Regions from separate parts of the Streptomyces sp. SL06 genome, predicted to be linked through region 2. Evidence: riboswitches for the same ligand, from Rfam matches in the RefSeq annotation. Region 2 holds a riboswitch; each other region holds the start of a gene.
What was found. Region 2 has a riboswitch for cyclic di-AMP ahead of AC4IHM_RS17745 (M23 family metallopeptidase). Riboswitches for the same ligand answer to the same signal wherever they lie in the genome.
Positions count from the first base shown of each region.

Region 1 (4,248 bases), 460 kb from region 2:
CTGGCTGGTCACCCGGTACGCCGATGCCAGGCAGGCCCTCGCCGACCCGCGGCTGTCCAAGAACCCGGCGCACCACCACGAGCCCGCCCACGCCCGGGGCAAGACCGGCATTCCCGGGGAGCGGCAGGCCGAGTTGACGACCCACCTGCTGAACATCGACCCGCCGGACCACACGAGGCTGCGGCGGCTGGTCAGCAAGGCGTTCACACCCCGCCGGGTCGCCGAGTTCGCGCCCCGGGTGCGGGAACTCGCCGACGACCTCATCGACGGGTTCGCGGGCACCGGCTCCGCCGACCTGATCCACGAGTTCGCCTTCCCGCTGCCCATCTACGCCATCTGCGACCTGCTCGGCGTGCCCCGCGAGGACCAGGACGACTTCCGGGACTGGGCGGGCATGATGATCCGTCACGGCAAGGGCCCGCGGGGCGGAGTCGCGCGGTCGGTGAAGAAGATGCGCGCCTACCTCGCCGATCTCATCCACCGCAAGCGCGCGGCGCTGCCGCCCGAGCCGGGCCCCGGCGAGGACCTCATCTCCGGCCTGATCCGCGCCTCCGACCACGGTGAGCACCTCAGCGAGAACGAGGCCGCGGCGATGGCCTTCATCCTGCTGTTCGCGGGTTTCGAGACCACGGTCAACCTCATCGGCAACGGCACGTACGCCCTGCTCACCCAACCCGAGCAGCGGGCCCGCCTCCAGACCTCCCTCGCGGCCGGCGAGCGCGGCCTGCTGGAGACCGGGGTGGAGGAACTCCTGCGCTACGACGGACCGGTGGAGCTGGCCACCTGGCGCTTCGCCACCCGGCCGCTCACCATCGGCGGCGAGGCCATCGAGACCGGCGATCCCGTCCTCGTCGTCCTCGCCGCCGCCGACCGGGACCCGGAGCGGTTCACGGACCCCGACACCCTGGACCTCTCCCGCCGGGACACCCAGCACCTCGGGTACGGCCACGGCATCCACTACTGCCTCGGCGCCCCGCTCGCCCGGCTGGAGGGGCAGACCGCGCTGGCCACGCTCCTCACCCGGCTGCCGGATCTGCGCCTGGCCGGTGAACCGGCCGAACTGCGCCGCCGCGGCGGGCTCATCATGCGAGGTCTGCGAAGCTTGCCCGTCTCGTTCACACCGTCCGCGTCATCGTCCGGCAACGGTCCGTCGCCGACGGAAAAGTGACACACGCTCACCTCTGTGATCTTCACGTGATCTGTGCGGGATGAACTTGTGACAAGCGATCATCTGCCTATACCTTCACGGATCAGCGCGGTGTCGAGCGTCATCCACCGCGCGTCCCCGTCGTCTTGTGAAAGGTCGTCGCATGCTCTCCGGGAACGGTCGTCACCGCCGCCCCCGCCAGGCTCCCGCCCTGGTCGTCGCCGCCGGAGTGACCGGCTCCGCCATCGCGATCCCGCTCCTCGGCGCCACCGGCGCCCACGCGGCCGACGCGGCGACCTGGGACCGGGTCGCCGAGTGCGAGACCGGCGGAGCCTGGAGCGAGAACAGCGGCAACGGGTACTACGGCGGCCTCCAGCTGTCCCAGGACCTCTGGGAGCGCTACGGCGGACTCGACTACGCCCCGAGCGCCGACGAGGCCAGCCGCTCCCAGCAGATAAGAATCGCCGAGAAGATACACGCGGAGCGGGGCATCGCCGCCTGGCCGACCTGCGGCCTGGTCGCGGGTCTGGGCAGCGACCCGGCGGGCACGGGCGCGGCGGGTGACGACTCGTCGGCGGGAGCGGAGGGCTCGGGGGAGTCGGACGCCCCCGATGCGTCCGACTCGCCCGAGTCGTCGGGTTCGTCAGGTTCATCGGGCTCGTCGGGCTCGGCTTCCGAAGCGCCCTCTTCGTCCCCCTCGCCCTCTTCCTCGTCCGCTTCGTCCCCTTCTGATTCCTCGTCCGACGATGAGGATGAATCCACCAAGTCGGACACATCCCCTGAATCCGGCCTGTCCGCGAGCAGTGAACCCCGGGGCGCCGGCGGCTCGTCCAGCCCCGGCCGGCACCGCGGCGACAGCGCCGACGAGGGCTCGGCGGACGGACGTACGCCCGACTCGGGGCGGCACGCCTCGCGCGGCGAGAGTGACCCGCGGGAGGTCGCGGACGGCACCTACACCGTCCGCTCCGGCGACAGTCTCTGGGACATCGCCGACTCCCTCGGCCTCGACGGCGGATGGCGTGCGCTCTACACCGGCAACGAGAAGGTCGTCGGGGTCGACCCGGACCACATCCTGCCCGGTCAGACGCTCACGGTCCCGGGCGAATCAGACGAAAAGTAGAGGGAGTTCACGTCACGGTTCGGGATCGTATGTCCGTTTTGGATCTCGTGAGAGATAGGTCTCAGAAGCCGTGATCGTCTTTGAAAATCCGCGGAGGGCGTGGCTACGGTCAGGACCGCTCGCCATCGCGGGCTCCGGCTGCCGCAACGCCGAATCCTGCCAGCGGCCGTCCGGGAACAGTCGTCGCGTCAAGCGCCGCAGGCAGGAGCGGGGGACCCAAGGTAGGTGCCGCACCGGGCAGTTCGGCCGGTGCGGCTAGGGGTGAAGCCGAGTTCCGCGAGGAACCCGGCCGGGCAACTCAACCGGCCCGAACCCGACAGCTCACCTCGTAGGCGTCGGTGAGGGGATCAACCATGCTGTTTTCCGGCAAGGGCAAGCACCGCCGCCCGTCCAAGGCCACCCGCGTCATCGCCGTCGCCGGCGTCACCGGTGCCGCCGTCGCCGCCCCGCTGATGGCGGTCGGCAGCGCCTCCGCCGCCACCGGCTCCGAGTGGGACACCGTCGCCCAGTGCGAGTCCGGCGGCAACTGGTCCATAAACACCGGCAACGGTTACTACGGCGGCCTGCAGTTCTCCGCCTCCACCTGGGCCGCCTACGGCGGTACGCAGTACGCCTCCAGCGCCGACCGGGCGAGCAAGGCGCAGCAGATCGAGATCGCCGAGAAGGTCCTCGCGGGCCAGGGCAAGGGTGCCTGGCCGGTCTGCGGCACCGGCCTGTCGGGCGCCGCGTACACCGGCGGCGGCTCCACCAGCAGCCAGGGCGGCTCCTCGCAGAACTCCGGCAGCTCCTCCAGCGGTTCCAGCAGCTCCGGCGGCTCCAGCAGCTCCGAGAGCGCGCAGGGCCAGAGCAGCGGCTCCACCACCGAGCGCTCCACCGGGCAGAAGGCCTCCCGCTCCTCCGAGCGCCCGGCCGTCAAGAAGACCGTCACCACCCCGACCGGCAAGAAGGTCGAGAAGGGCGACGGCGAGTACAAGGTCGTCAAGGGCGACACCCTCAGCTCGATCGCCGAGGGCCACCACGTCAAGGGCGGCTGGGCGAAGCTGTTCAAGCTGAACGACGACATCGTCGACGACGCCGACCTGATCTACCCGGGCCAGCAGCTGCACCTCAAGTAGACCGCGGCGCCCCTGTCTCCCGCTCCGGTGCGTGTTCCCCCGTACGCACCGGGGCGGGATTTTCGCGCCTGTCCCGCCTCCGGGTCCGGCCCGGGTTGGGGGAGCGGATTTGTTTCGTTCGGAAACAATTTACTCTCGGTTCGGTCCGGCGGGCGGGCGATGGGCTGGCCGATCGCCCGGAGCCGGTTAGGCTCGTCCCGCAGAGCCGCTGCGGTCCTGCGGACCCGCGCGTCACACCGAAGCGTCACATTGAAGAAGGAGATGCTCGTGCCGTCCATCGACGTCGTCGTAGCCCGGGAAATCCTGGACTCCCGAGGCAACCCCACGGTCGAGGTCGAGGTCGGCCTCGACGACGGCAGCACGGGTCGTGCCGCCGTTCCCTCCGGCGCCTCCACGGGCGCCTTCGAGGCCATCGAGCTGCGGGACGGCGACCCCAACCGCTACCAGGGCAAGGGCGTCGAGAAGGCCGTCCTCGCCGTCATCGAGCAGATCGGCCCGGAGCTGGTCGGCTACGACGCCACCGAGCAGCGCCTGATCGACCAGGCCATGTTCGACCTGGACGCCACCGACAACAAGGGCTCGCTCGGCGCCAACGCCATCCTCGGCGTCTCCCTCGCCGTCGCCCACGCCGCCTCCGAGGCCAGCGACCTGCCGCTCTTCCGCTACCTGGGCGGCCCCAACGCGCACCTGCTGCCGGTGCCGATGATGAACATCCTGAACGGCGGCTCGCACGCCGACTCCAATGTGGACATCCAGGAGTTCATGATCGCTCCGATCGGCGCCGAGTCCTTCTCCGAGGCGCTGCGCTGGGGCGCCGAGGTCTACCACACGCTGAAGAAGGTCCTGAAGTCCAAGGGCCTGGCCAC
Region 1 covers NZ_JBSYOT010000002.1:4,326,422-4,330,669, forward strand. Annotated here, with positions in the region: gene AC4IHM_RS19830 (cytochrome P450 family protein) at 1-1,168, shown strand, start outside; gene AC4IHM_RS19835 (transglycosylase family protein) at 1,311-2,267, shown strand; cyclic di-AMP (ydaO/yuaA leader) riboswitch at 2,451-2,617, shown strand; gene AC4IHM_RS19840 (transglycosylase family protein) at 2,621-3,382, shown strand; partial or broken gene eno (phosphopyruvate hydratase) at 3,650-4,248, shown strand, end outside.
Region 1: it holds a riboswitch for cyclic di-AMP, as region 2 does, so the genes downstream of both, AC4IHM_RS19840 (transglycosylase family protein) here and AC4IHM_RS17745 (M23 family metallopeptidase) in region 2, are expected to answer to the same signal.

Region 2 (4,248 bases):
ACGCGGCCCGAGCGACGGCACCGCCCCTGCCGCAGACGGCCGCACCACAGGCGGCCCACCCGCACGGGCCGTACCCGTCGTACGCGCCGCCGCAGTGGTCGTACGCGCCGTACGGGAGCACCCGCCCGGCGCCGTACGCCCCGTACTTCCCGCCCGACCGGCCGTAGCGCCCGCCCCGGCGCGGGCGGGCGCGGCGGTGGCTCAGGCCGAGGCCTCCGTCAGCTTCGCGACCTCGTCGTCCGTGAGACGCAGCTCCGCCACGCCGAGCAGCGCAGGCAGCTGCTCCACCGTGCGCGCGGACGCGATCGGCGCGACCACCGTCGGCTGCGCGGCCAGCCAGGCCAGGGCGACCGTGGCGACGGGGGCGTCGTGGGCCTCGGCGACCTCGTCCAGGGCGGCGAGCACGCGCCGGCCGCGCTCGGTCTCCAGGTGCTTCGCGGCACCGCCCGCCCGCGGGCTGTCGACGGCCGCGCCGGAGCGGTACTTGCCGGTGAGGAAGCCGGACGCGAGGGAGTAGTACGGCACGGCGGCCAGTCCCGCCCGCTCGGCGAGGTCGCGCAGCTCGCCCTCGTACGTGTCGCGTGAGACCAGGTTGTACTCGGGCTGGAGGGCGACGTACCGGGCGAGGCCCTCGCGCTCGGAGAACTCCAGGGACTGTGCGAGCCGTTCGGCGGAGATGTTGGAGGCGGCGATGTGCCGTACCTTGCCCGCCTTCACCAGCTCGTCGAGCGCGCCGATGATCTCCTCCACCGGTACCTCGGGCCTGTCGGCGTGGGTGTAGTAGAGGTCGATGTGGTCGGTGCCCAGGCGGCGCAGCGAGGCGTCGGCCGCCGCCTTGATGTTCGCGGCGGACAGGCCCTGGTAGTCGGGGTGCAGGCCGACCTTGGTGGCGACGACGACATCGCCGCGGTTGCCGCGGGAGGCGAGCCACTCGCCGATGACGGTCTCGGACTCGCCGCCGCTGTTGCCGTCGACCCAGGCGGAGTAGAGGTCGGCGCTGTCGACGAAGTTGCCGCCGGCCGCCGTGTAGGCGTCCAGGACGGCGAAGGACTGGTCCCGGTCGGCGGTCCAGCCGAAGACGTTGCCGCCGAGGGCGAGGGGGAAGATCTCCAGGTCGGAGGAGCCTAGCTTGCGCAGAGAAGTCATGTAACGCGTCAACAACCGCCCCGGATCCGATCATTCCGGGGACACGCGAAAATTCCGCGAACCGTGAACCGTGAACCGGCAGCCCTGACGTTCGGGGGGTTGCCGTCAGGACCGCCGGGGATCAGCGGGAGCGCGGAACGCCGCGGCTCAGGGAGCGAGGCCCTTGCTCTGCAGCCATGCCATCGGGTCGATGCCGGAGCCGCCGTCCGGGTGGACCTCCAGGTGGAGGTGGGCACCCGTGACATTGCCGGTGGCGCCGACGCGGCCGATGACATCACCGGTGGTGACCTGCTGGCCGACGCTGACGTTGATGGAGGACTGGTGGGCGTACCAGAGTTCGGTGCCGTCGTCGAGGGTGAGCACGGTCTTGTAGCCGTACGACCCGTCCCAGCCGGCCGACGTGATCGTGCCGCTGTGCACCGCCTTGAGCAGGGTGCCCGTGGGGGCGGCGAAGTCGAGGCCGGTGTGGTAGCCGGAGGACCAGTAGGCGCCGGCCTGGCCGAAGGTGGAGGAGATCGTGTACGCGGAGGTCGGCAGCGTGTACTCCTTGGCCAGCTGCGCGAGCCGCTCGGCCTCGGCCTTCTTCGCGGCCTCCTCCTCCGCCTTCTTCTTGGCGGCGGCGGCCTTGGCCTCGGCCTCCTTCTCCGCCTTGGCGGCGGCCTCCGTGGCCGTCTTCTCGGCGACGGCGACGGCCTGGGCGGCGGCCTTGGTCTCGACCTGGGCCTGCTGCTGCTCGGCCTGCGCCATGATCCGGGCCCGCAGCGTCTCACCGGCGTCGGTGGCGTCGGTGCCGTCCGCGGTGTCGGTGGCGGTCACGCCGATGCTGCTGAGCGGGGTGGCCGAGCCCTCCGGCTCCGGATCGTCGTCGGAGATGAGCGAGCCGACGTTCGGCAGGTCGGGGATGGAGATCGACACCGGCGGCTTGCCGGTCTGCGCGCTGGCCATGCCGCCCGCTCCGACAGCGGCTATGACACCGACACCGAGAACGGTGGAGCTGCGCGCGAGCCCGCCGCGCTGCTTGGCGACGCGGTGCCGGCCGCGCACCGGACGGATGGACTCCGCGGTGGGATTCCACTCTTCCCAGGGGCCCTCTTCGGTGCGGTGTCCGTCATGGCCGAAGGTGTCGGTGTCGTGCCCTCCGGGCACGAACGGGGCCTCTGGGGCAGGCCTGTTGGACGCCACGTGGGCGCACTCCTTTCCTTCCTTCCGCCTACCGGGTTAGCTGACGGGTTCGGAGCAGGAAGGTCTCCTACGCGCGTGTGCCGACCGTGTCTCCACGGCGCCATACGCCCGATTCACCCCAATGTGGTGGTTCCCCGGTTCCCTTGCGGGATTCGGCGTGTGCGCACGGAGCCGCCTTCTGTGACGGCTGGGACGACCGCGCTGCGTTATCGAACGTTAATAGACGCGGGGCTCGGATTCCAGCCGTTCCTCTTGATCATTAACAGAAACGTGCCACACGTACCCCCCATGACCGGTGAAAACCGGGCGAGTTGGCCCGGCGTGAGTATTCCCCGTCACGCCGTTTTCTTCTGACGGTACGTCAGTTGTTATGCGGAGGGAGTTCACTCCGTGACGGCTCGTGACGATGATCGGGATCGTCGCTCCCGGGGCGGCGTACGGCGAGCAGCGCCATGTCGTCCGTCATGCCGCCCCCGGAATGCAGGCGGACATCCTCGGCGAGGGTGTCGAGCAGCGTCATCGGATGACGGAAGACGCGGCCCGCCAGCCGCGTCTGCGGATCGTAGAACTCCCCCCGGGCGTTGCGGGCTTCCGACAGCCCGTCGGTGTACAGCAGCAGCGTGGCCCCGGCGGGGAAGGCGGCCTCCTCGGCCCGGTCGGGCCACACGCCCAGGTCGCCCATGCCCAGCGGCAGCGCCGACTCCCGGACCGGCAGCGGGCCCAGGGTGCCGTCGGCGTACAGCAGCAGGGGCGGCGGGTGGCCGCGGTTGACGACGCGGACGATCCCCTCGCCGTGCGGGAGTTCGACGAGGACGGCGGTGATGAACCCCTCGGCGGCGTCCAGTTCGTCGCGCCGGGTGTCCTCACGTGCCAGCGCCCGCTCCAGGCGCTGTGCCACCGCCTCCAGCGTCGCCTCCTGCTCGGCGGCCTCCCGGAAGGCGCCGATCACGACGGCGACGGCGGCGACCGCACCCATGCCCTTGCCCCGCACGTCCCCGACGATGAGCCGGACGCCGCGCGCGCTGTCCTGCACCGCGTACAGGTCGCCGCCGATGAAGGCGTCGGCCTGCGCGGCCTCGTAGCGGGCGGCGATCTCGAGACCGGCGATCCGCTCGGCGGGCTCGGGCAGCACGGCGTGCTGGGCGGCCTCGGCGATCTCACGGACCGAGACGAGGCGTTCGTCGGTGCGGCGGACCAGGCCGTTCACCAGGACGGCGAGGACGGCGACGGTCGCGATGGTGATCACCTGGGTGAGGGAGTCGACGTAGTGGAAGACGCCCTTGCCGAGCTGCAGGGCGATGACCGCGACGACCACCGTGGCACCGGTGATCGCCGTACCGCGGCGCGAGTAGACGGGGGCGGCGACCAGGGGTGCGGCGGTGTAGAAGGGGCCCGCGGTGATGTATCTCGGGGTGAACAGGTCGTACACGATGGCGACGACGACCAGCACCACGGGGAGCGCGCGGGCCAGGGCCCGCCCGTACGTGGACCGCCACGACCACGGTGGCCGGCCGGGCGGGCGGAGCCGCACCTCGTCGCCGGGGCCCGGGGCGGGCACGGGATCGCCGGGGAGTCCGCCGCCGGACCCGGCGTACGGTCCCTCGTCGTCCACGTCACCTGGCCGCACCACTCGTCTCCCGCCACCGCGCACGTCCACGCCGCTCGCCTGCCGTCCCGTACTCCAGGTTTGCCGCAGCGGGGCCGGGGGGCGAGCCGCGTGTGCCGATCGGATGACGCCGACTCCACGGGCGAAAGGGCCGGGAACGCACCGAGGGCCGGAATCCTCAAGGATTCCGGCCCTCGGCCTTCAGTAGCGGGGACAGGATTTGAACCTGCGACCTCTGGGTTATGAGCCCAGCGAGCTACCGAGCTGCTCCACCCCGCGCCGTTGTGTCTCCATTCTACGTCATCCCCGGGGTG
Region 2 covers NZ_JBSYOT010000002.1:3,868,477-3,872,724, reverse strand. Annotated here, with positions in the region: gene AC4IHM_RS17755 (PrsW family intramembrane metalloprotease) at 1-167, shown strand, start outside; gene AC4IHM_RS17750 (aldo/keto reductase) at 202-1,146, opposite strand; gene AC4IHM_RS17745 (M23 family metallopeptidase) at 1,294-2,328, opposite strand; cyclic di-AMP (ydaO/yuaA leader) riboswitch at 2,339-2,496, opposite strand; gene AC4IHM_RS17740 (PP2C family protein-serine/threonine phosphatase) at 2,690-3,940, opposite strand; tRNA gene AC4IHM_RS17735 (tRNA-Met) at 4,140-4,213, opposite strand; gene AC4IHM_RS17730 (dihydrofolate reductase family protein) at 4,230-4,248, opposite strand, start outside.

Region 3 (4,248 bases), 3.0 Mb from region 2:
GCCCCGGACGTTTTTCCTGCGTGCGATGGAGTGGTACTCCCGCCGCGTCTACGGCAAGGTCCTCGACCCCGGCAAGGCGCTCGCGCACAACCCGCGCGTGCTCCGGGGCTACCTGCGGTTCGAGCGTTCGGTGGCCGGGTGGAACCGGCTGGACTCCGAGCTGAAGGCGCTCGCCGTGATGGCCTCGGCGGCCTCGATCGGCTGCTCCTGGTGCATGGACTTCGGCTACTGGGAGAGCGCCGAGCGCGGCATGGACCCGCGCAGGCTCCGTGACGTGCCGGTGTGGCGGGAGAGCGACGTCTACACGCCGCTGGAGCGGGACGTCATGGAGTACGCCGAGGCGATGACGGCGACTCCGCCCACCGTGGGCGACGATCTCGCCGAACGGCTGCGTGCCCGGCTCGGCGAGCCCGCGTTCGTGGAGCTGACGGCCATGGTCGCCGTGGAGAACCTGCGCTCCCGCATGAACTCGGCGCTCGGCCTGACCAGCCAGGGCTTCAAGGACTCCTGCGACCTGCCCGCGGCGGGGCGCGCGGGCGCGGCCGGCGCCACGACGGACTGAGCCGCGCCCGCCACCGGTGTTCCGCACCCCGCGTCCCGCGGCGGCCGTCAGGCCACCGCCTCGATCCGGGTCCTGATGTCGTCCGGCGACAGCGTCCCCTTGGCGATCACATGGTCGCCCGAGGACTCGCCGCGCAGCCGGCGTCCGATCCACGGCACCAGGTACTCGCGTGCCCAGTGCACGTCGTCGCGCCGCACGTCCAGCGTGCCGCGGGGCGGCAGGGGCGGCCAGGGCTGGTCCGGGTCGGCCGGGACGCGCAGGCCGAGGGCCTGGCCGGCGCGCAGCGCCACGCGCGTGTGGCCCTCCGGCGACAGGTGCAGCCGGTCGGCGTCCCACGCCCTGCGGTCCTGGACGCTCCTGAGCGACCACAGGTCGAGCACCGGGCAGCCGTAGCGGTCGGCGATCGCGCGGACATGCCCGTTGTACGTGGCGATCTTGCCGCGCAGACGCTTGAGGACGGGCACTCCGCGGGTGTCGAACCCGGTCGTCACGAGGACCGTGCCGGCGGCGGAGTCCAGCGCGGCCACCGCCCGTTCGAACCGCTCGGCCACTTCGTCGGGGTCGGTGCCGGGGCGCAGGATGTCGTTGCCGCCGGCGGCGAAGGAGACCAGGTCCGGCGCGAGTTCGGCGACCCGCGGGATCTGTTCCGTCACGATCTGGTCGAGGAGCCTGCCGCGCACGGCGAGGTTCGTGTAGGTGAAATCGCCCTCGGGGCGCCGGTCCGCGAGCAGTACGGCGAACCGGTCGGCCCAGCCGACGTACGCCCCGTCGGGTCCGGGGTCGCCGACGCCTTCGGTGAAGCTGTCCCCCACCGCCACGTACGACCCGATCACTGCTCTGCTGCCACTCTTCGAATCGTCTGCCACATCGGCCCATGATTCACCCTGGAATGTGACCTACGCGACCGTAGGAAGGGATTGACGTGCGGTGATAAAGGCCACTCCTAAAGTGTTCGTCAATTCAGGAATAACGCCGAAGGCCGGACCCGGGGATCGGGGTCCGGCCTTCGGTGGTGCGCGGGCGGCGCCGCGATCTCCGTCAGACGGAGACGCCGTGCGAGCGCAGGTAGGCCAGCGGGTCCACGTCCGAGCCGTAGTTCGGCGTGGTGCGGATCTCGAAGTGCAGGTGCGGGCCGGTCACGTTGCCGGTGGCACCCGAGAGGCCGACCTGCTGGCCCACCGTCACCGTCTGGCCGGCCGAGACGGAGAGCGAGGAGAGGTGGGCGTACTGGGCGTAGTAGCCGTCGGCGAGCTGGATGACGACCTGGTTGCCGTACGCGCCGCCCCAGCCCGCGGAGACGACCGTGCCCGCGCCGACGGCCTTCAGCGAGGTGCCGGTCGGGACGACGAAGTCCGTGCCGGTGTGGTAGCCGCTGGACCACATGCTGCCGGACTGGTGGTAGGGGGTACCGACGCTGCCGCTGACCACGGGCTTGGTGTAGCCGCTGGTGGTGGCGGCGGACTGGGCGGTCGTGTTGGAGGACTCGGACGACTCGGACGCCTTGGACGACTTGGATGTCTCGGACGTTCTCGGAGGCGGGCTTCTCCTCCTCGGCCGGCTTCGCGGTCGCCGGCTTCTGCGACGTGGCGGCCCCGCCGTCGATCGAGAGCTTCAGGCCCGGGTGGATCAGCGAGGGGTCCGATCCGACGGCCTCGCGGTTGTCCGAGTAGAGCTTCTTCCAGCCGCCGTCGACATGCTGCTCGTTGGCTATCTTCGCAAGGTAGTCACCGCTGCGCACGGTGTACGTGCGTGCGGCGGACTTCTTCTCGGCGCTGTTCGCGGCGGCCTGCTTCGCCGTCGTCGGAGCCGTCGTCGAAATGGACCGCGCGGCCTGCTCGGAAACCGAGTGGGCGGGAGCGGCGTGGGCACCGGCGGCGCCCATCAGCGGAAGAGCGAGCGCGGCGCCACCGGTTCCGGCGACGGCGATGGTGCGGGTCAGGCGCATGGCCCTGGTACGGCGGTGCTTACCCTTCGCGGGCATGGTGAATTCCTCTCCGGCGCCTGCGAGGTGAGCTGTCGGGTGCGAGCTGGAGATGCCCGGCCGCGCCGAAACGCGGCTTTACCCCAAGCCGTTCCGGGAACCGGAACAGGCAGTTGTACCTGTGGGTCCCCCGCTCCTGCCGTATACGGGTGGTGGACGAGTAGATGCTCCGGTCGGCGGCAGGATTAGGCGTCCGTCCGGATCGGTGGTGAACGTAAGCGACCAGGACGCACAGGGACAAGCGAAAGGTTCCACGGGCGGCTGTTCCGGTTGATCCTTTATGGGAATCGCCGGTCACACTCCGTCGATTCGGGGAATGGCGTTTCATGTGAACAGCCTTGAAAACCGGCAGAATTACGTGAGCATGACGGGCAACGCACGGTCACGGATATGACGCTGCTCACGCGCTGCTTCCCCACCCCCTCTCATTCCAGGGCCAGTTATCACTAAAGCGCCAATTCGGGCAGAAGTCCGCTTACCCTCCCCAATGCCCTGTGGACAACCGGCTGCCGGGCACAGCCCATGCCGTATCGTCGGGTGGTGCCCGTCGGCGAACAGCGCTGGTGGGGCTGAGTGGGAGGAGTCCCCGTGACGCAGCAGGTCCCGTCGACCGAACCCGAGCTGGCCGGGGTGCGCAACTTCCGCGATGTGGGCGGACTGCCGACCGTGGACGGGCGGCGGGTGCGCGAAGGGGTGCTGTTCCGCAGCGGTCACCTGGCGCACGCCACGGGAGAGGACGCCGCGTTCCTGTCCTCGCTGGGCCTGCACACGATCTTCGACTTCCGCAACGCGGCCGACCAGAAGCTGGAGGGCCCGGACGTCGGGCTGCGGGGCGTGCGCAATGTGAACCTGCCGCTGAGCGACCCGGCCGACGGCGCGGAGTTCTGGAAGATGGTCCGCGACGGCGACCTCGACCAGCTGCGCGAGATCCTGGCGGGCAGCAAGGGTGCCGACCGGATGATCGGCTCCTACCGCACGATCATCAAGGAGCGTACGGCGGAGCACTCCCTGGTGCTGCACTCGCTCGCCGAGGACAGCGTCCCCGCGCTGATGCACTGCGCGGCCGGCAAGGACCGCGCGGGCCTGTCGATCGCCATCACCCTGCTTGCCCTGGGCGTCGAGCGCGATGCGGTCGTCGACGACTACCTGAAGTCGAACGCCACGCACCGCCGCTACAAGGTGCGCCGCAGCGGCTCCGCCGCCTCCGCCTACTCCCCCGAGGTCATGGAGCTGCTCAGTCCGCTGTTCGACGCGCGCGCCGAGTACCTGACGGCGGCCCTCGACACCGTCGAGGAGACCTGGGGCGGGGTGGACGCCTACCTGGAGCGGGGTCTGCGGCTCGCACCGCAGACCCGGGAGCGGCTGCGCGAGCGGCTGCTCGACTGAACCACCCGCTGGCGGGCGGCCGCTATTTGGCCCCGACCTCGAACAGCAGGTAGAGGAAGGCGCCGAAGACGTGCCCCAGGGCGATGTAGACGATGAGGCGCACCCACAGGGCGCGTGGGAACTTCTCCTGCATGGCGCTCATGGCATCTCTCCGGCGGTGAGGTGGTTCGGCGTGGTGGCGGGTCCCAGACACAGGGCCGCCGTCGGGCTCTGCAGCAGGGTGTGGACGAAGAGAAGCTGGACCCCGTCGGCGTCCTGGGCGGCGATCCGGTGCGGGGTCAGCGAGTCGAAGTGCGCGCTGTCACCCGGATCCAGCCGG
Region 3 covers NZ_JBSYOT010000002.1:874,645-878,892, forward strand. Annotated here, with positions in the region: gene AC4IHM_RS03855 (carboxymuconolactone decarboxylase family protein) at 1-562, shown strand, start outside; gene AC4IHM_RS03860 (SGNH/GDSL hydrolase family protein) at 610-1,395, opposite strand; partial or broken gene AC4IHM_RS03865 (M23 family metallopeptidase) at 1,601-2,543, opposite strand; cyclic di-AMP (ydaO/yuaA leader) riboswitch at 2,546-2,708, opposite strand; gene AC4IHM_RS03870 (tyrosine-protein phosphatase) at 3,132-3,929, shown strand; gene AC4IHM_RS03875 (DUF6126 family protein) at 3,952-4,071, opposite strand; gene AC4IHM_RS03880 (helix-turn-helix domain-containing protein) at 4,068-4,248, opposite strand, start outside.
Region 3: it holds a riboswitch for cyclic di-AMP, as region 2 does, so the genes downstream of both, AC4IHM_RS03865 (M23 family metallopeptidase) here and AC4IHM_RS17745 (M23 family metallopeptidase) in region 2, are expected to answer to the same signal.